DNA from 2 places in the Occallatibacter sp. FHG110214_02 genome. Region 1 is predicted to be linked to the other one. Evidence: riboswitches for the same ligand, from Rfam matches in the RefSeq annotation. Region 1 holds a riboswitch; the other holds the start of a gene.

What was found. Region 1 has a riboswitch for cobalamin ahead of AC5S3R_RS14275 (ribonucleoside-diphosphate reductase subunit alpha). Riboswitches for the same ligand answer to the same signal wherever they lie in the genome.
Region 2: linked by a shared signal. The riboswitch ahead of cobU (bifunctional adenosylcobinamide kinase/adenosylcobinamide-phosphate guanylyltransferase) and the one ahead of AC5S3R_RS14275 (ribonucleoside-diphosphate reductase subunit alpha) in region 1 are both predicted to bind cobalamin.

Annotation. Positions count from the first base shown of each region.
Region 1 covers NZ_JBZYWK010000016.1:69,058-71,251, reverse strand. Annotated here, with positions in the region: gene AC5S3R_RS14275 (ribonucleoside-diphosphate reductase subunit alpha) at 1-909, opposite strand, end outside; cobalamin riboswitch at 1,011-1,203, opposite strand; gene AC5S3R_RS14270 (hypothetical protein) at 1,353-1,754, shown strand; gene AC5S3R_RS14265 (efflux RND transporter periplasmic adaptor subunit) at 1,822-2,194, shown strand, end outside.
Region 2 covers NZ_JBZYWK010000021.1:23,916-26,109, forward strand. Annotated here, with positions in the region: gene cobT (nicotinate-nucleotide--dimethylbenzimidazole phosphoribosyltransferase) at 1-503, opposite strand, end outside; gene cobU (bifunctional adenosylcobinamide kinase/adenosylcobinamide-phosphate guanylyltransferase) at 500-1,036, opposite strand; cobalamin riboswitch at 1,193-1,369, opposite strand; cobalamin riboswitch at 1,469-1,663, shown strand; gene AC5S3R_RS16310 (TonB-dependent receptor) at 1,976-2,194, shown strand, end outside.

The DNA of each region.
Region 1 (2,194 bases):
GTCGTAGAGCGTCTGCAGGCCGAGGAACTGGAAGTTGCGGTCGCGCTCAGGCTTGAGGGCGTTGGCGAGGCGCTTCAGATCGAAGCTGGCCATTTCCTTGTCGAGGATTTGCAACTCGATGCCGCGACGAACGAATTCGGGGAAGTATTCGGCGTAGTCGACTTTGCGATGCTGCTGGTGCGTGTCCTTTGCCGCGAAGAGGAAGGTGAGCGCTTCGTCGTGCAGGATATTCAGGAGCAGGCGGGCGCTGACGTAGGCGTAGTTCGGTTCCTGCTCGACGAGCGTGCGCGCGGCCATGGTCTGCGCGAGGCCGAGTTCGTGGAGTTGGATTCCGTCATAAACATTGCGACGTACTTCCGCCATGACCGCGTCCGCGGAGACTCCGTCGAGGCCGGCGCAGGCGTCGGTGATGTCGCGGAAGAGTTGCCCTTCATCGAGCGGCTCTGTGCGGCCATCGGCGAAACGTACGTGCAGGCGCGGCTGCAGAACGGTGGTCTGCTCTTCGTGTTTGCGGCGCTCTTGCGCGCGCTCTTCGCGATAGAGAACGTAGGCACGGGCGATCTTGTGCTCGCCGCTGCGCATGAGCGCCAACTCTACCTGGTCCTGGATATCTTCAATATGGATGGGGCGGCCGGGCTGCGAGCGGCGGTTCAGCGTTTCGACAATCTGCGCGGTCAGTGTTTCCACGGCATCGCGGATGCGGCGTGAGGCGGCGGCGTCCGCGCCTTCCACGGCTACAAAAGCTTTCGTAATGGCTAAAGTGATTTTGTTGGAGTCGAACGGAGAGAAGCTACCGTTGCGGCGGATTACCTGGAGGCCGGTGGACTGCTGCGGAGCCTGGTCGAAGTTGTTGGAGACGGGTGGAGGAACGGCAGGACGGGATGGGAGGTCGTGCGTCAGGGCGGCCATGGGGGAATCTCCTTATGGCCTCGGACGGGTTTGCGGGGAGACAGAGATGGCTCTCGGAGTGTCCGAAAGCTTTTCTGCTACCTCGCCTCCCCTCGGAGGCGTGAGCGTATGTCTTCGTGGCAGGTCTTCGGACTTACAGGCGGCCTACTTGCTCCAGCTTCCCGGCCTGTTTAGGACTAGTGCTTTGGTTGGAGCGTTCGTTCCTGATTACCGCTGCGGGGCAGTTCCGGACTCGCACCGGGTTCCCTTTTCACCGGATTTTGTTAATCCGGCACCGCGAAGTGAAGATAACTATGGCATGTGGCCAGACGGAAGTCAACCCCATATCTTGGGGTGTCTGTGCAAAAAACTGGCAGGTCTGTGGATAGCTCGTCCGTTGTTCGGGATAGGGACAGGAGCGTGTAAAATTATCCCAAGCTGCACTGTATTGGGAGAATTTTGGGGTGGAGTTACCTGCCACAAATCGCCGCTGGACGGATTTGGCGCCTTGGTCGCGCCGAATTTTTCTATTGGCAATCCTGATGCTGGGGGTGGGGGTTTTTTCCTGGGGCACGGCATACAAGATGTCGCTCTACCGGGTTTCGCCCATCCACAATAAGGTTCCCGTTGCCAAGCTTCTGACGCAATCCAGCAAGGCGATTCAAGACAAGGTTGTGTCTGTCACAACGCCGCGTAGCTTGACGGCGTTGCCTTTGCTGCTGGACCTGGCGTTGCTGATGTTTGCGCTGGATTTGCGTAAGGGATGGTCTCAGGCCGTGCTGGCGCATAAGCCTTTGCGGCGTTTGTCACTCTATTTCCCTCCCGCATTGTTCCTGCGCCCTCCTCCTTTTCCTCTTCACGGATAAATTGCCTCCGGCAGATGCCGGTCGCGTTCTTTCTATCTTGCATTTCCGTTGAAAGAGGTTTCTGCCCATGCGCGGCAAACGCATTCTTGTCTACGCACTTTGCGTAGCTGTGGCGGTCATTGCGATCGCTCTTGTTTTTCATCCTTTTCAAACATCTAAACAGACTGCTACAGCGCAGCCATTGCGTGTCGTTTCTGTTGTGCAAGCGCGGCGCGGAGAGATTGCGCGTCAGCTTGTGCTGGCGGGAGTCTTCCAGGCATTTCAGGAAATTGATGTGCATGGAAAAGTCTCCGGCTATGTGCGGCATATCAACGTTGATATAGGCGACCGCGTGCGGCAGGGGCAGACGCTGGCTGTGTTGGAAGTGCCTGAGCTTGATGCACAGGTGGAAGGCGCTCAGGCTGGCGTAACACGCTCGCAGGAAGAGATTGCTCGCATGC
Region 2 (2,194 bases), on a different contig from region 1:
CGCAATGCTTTCCCAACTTCTTCTTCGCTCATCGCAGCTTCATGCAGCATATTCCGCGTGCCGCGCCGCACCTTGCGATCGAGAAGCCCCGCAATCGAGCCAAATTCCGCATCCACACCTACATCGACGACGTGCAATGCTGCGTGGTGCAATCGCGCTAACACGTTGATTGCGGCGCCCTCCGCTAGAAAGTTCAGAACCATCTGCCGGGTCACTTCACGTGGATATGCGCTAACGCCTTCTTCTGTGATCCCATGATCTGCAGCAAAAACATAGGCTGCTTTGCTTACCGGTTCCGTGATTCTTTCGCCTCGAATCGCTACAATTTGGGCCGCAATGTCTTCAAGCCTGCTCAGGCTCCCGAGTGGCTTCGTCAAGCTGTCGAGATGCAGGCGTGCCCTTGCGCGCCATTCTTCGCTCGGCGGACTAATCGCTCTAATCAACTCGTCAATGCCAGGTTGGCTCATCTCAGGCTTCGCGGCTGGATTTATGGAAACGGTCACATGCCCTCCTTTTCGCTGAGAGAGCCCTTGAGCACAAGTGGAAGCCCTGCCACCATTAAAACGACATGGTCAGCTACTGCGGCAATACGCTGATTGATCTCGCCGAGCAGGTCCCTGTATCGTCTCCCCATCTCGAAAGCTGGAACAACTCCGCTCCCGACCTCGTTGGAAACCAGCACGATGGTGAATCGATTTGATGTGAGGGACGTACACAGCGCATCTATGCTTTTGTTGATCGCTGCTGCATCGCTTTCATAGACTTCAAGAAGCTTCCCTGCAAACAGCGTCAGGCAATCTACAACCAATAAGTCACAGTCCCTTACCGATTCAATTACCTCCACCAAGTTCAGGGGTTCTTCGATGGTTGTCCAATGCTCAGGCCGTTCAGAACGATGCCGTTTGATTTTGCGCTGCATCTCCTCGTCCTGACGATGCTCCGCTGTCGCGAGGAAAGTGACCTTTTCCGCTCTCGACGCGAGTTGTAGGGCATAGCGGCTCTTGCCGCTGCGGACACCACCTAATACGAGAGTCACATCTCGGGCAGAAGCTGAACACATGCACCGTTCTCCGCGTCACTTACGCAACGCTAAATAGACAGGCGGGAAGAAATACTAAGGCCGCTGCGTGCGTCAGCTTTAGAAGCCGGACACCACAAATACACTCTTCGACTCTCCCATCGAAGTCGAACAAGCCCAGATTGGCATCTGGCCGGTCTCCTGACTTTCGCTTCGACAAGATCGAGCAGCCTTCCCGGAGGTTTGATCTCCAGTGGCTTCCAAAAGGAGTGCCGGTCTCTCAGCGTCACAGTTACGGGGTAGTGGCGGAATCGCACCGCCTTCCCGAACACCAGATGAATTGAAAGATAAATTCTTGGAACTCGACAGGTCAATGGATGTTTGAGTCGATGCATTCCGCTTTCGAGATCAATTGTGACTTAGCAGCATTTCATCGCGCAGGTGCATGTTAGGATAAATTTACTTCGAGGTATCTGCTGAAATTGAAAGCAGATCACAGAGGGAAGCGGGTGTAAATCCCGCACGGTCCCGCCACTGTAAGCAGTGAATCCTTCGCAATCTATGCCACTGTTCCGAAAGGAATGGGAAGGCTGCGACGGGTGATGACCTGCAAGTCAGGATACCTGCCTCGTAGTTAAGATGCGCCCCGTTTCGGTGAAAGCGGAGGGCAGGATGAGGACGTTCTTCGGTTCGGCTTTTCCTCTCTTCTCTACCCTTCTTTTATTCCATCGTTGCGGTCGCTCTAGCTCAATTATTTTGAGGCGCGGACTCCTCGACGGATGTTTACCTTTCTTGATTGGCGGCGCACGCAGCGGCAGAAGCAGGGCTGCGGGATCTCTATGCCACGGCTCCCAATGCGTAGCCACAGCTGCCACCATGTTCTCGTAATAGTCGCTGGAATCCTCGTACAAATTAAGCCATTTAACGGCAACATCCCGTATCCAGGGAGGAGTCAGCATGAAATTGCGGTTCATTTTGAGGATTGCCAGTGTTTTCTTTCTAGCTTGTGCAGTTGCTTGGGCGCAGGGGAATACAAGCTTCAGTGGGGTTGTGAGAGACCCCGCCGGAGTAGCCGTCGCTGGCGCAACGGTAACCCTGGTCTCGCAGGACAACACGACGAGCGTTCGAGTCGTCAGCGACCAATCCGGCCACTATCACTTCGAGCATCTTTCCCCA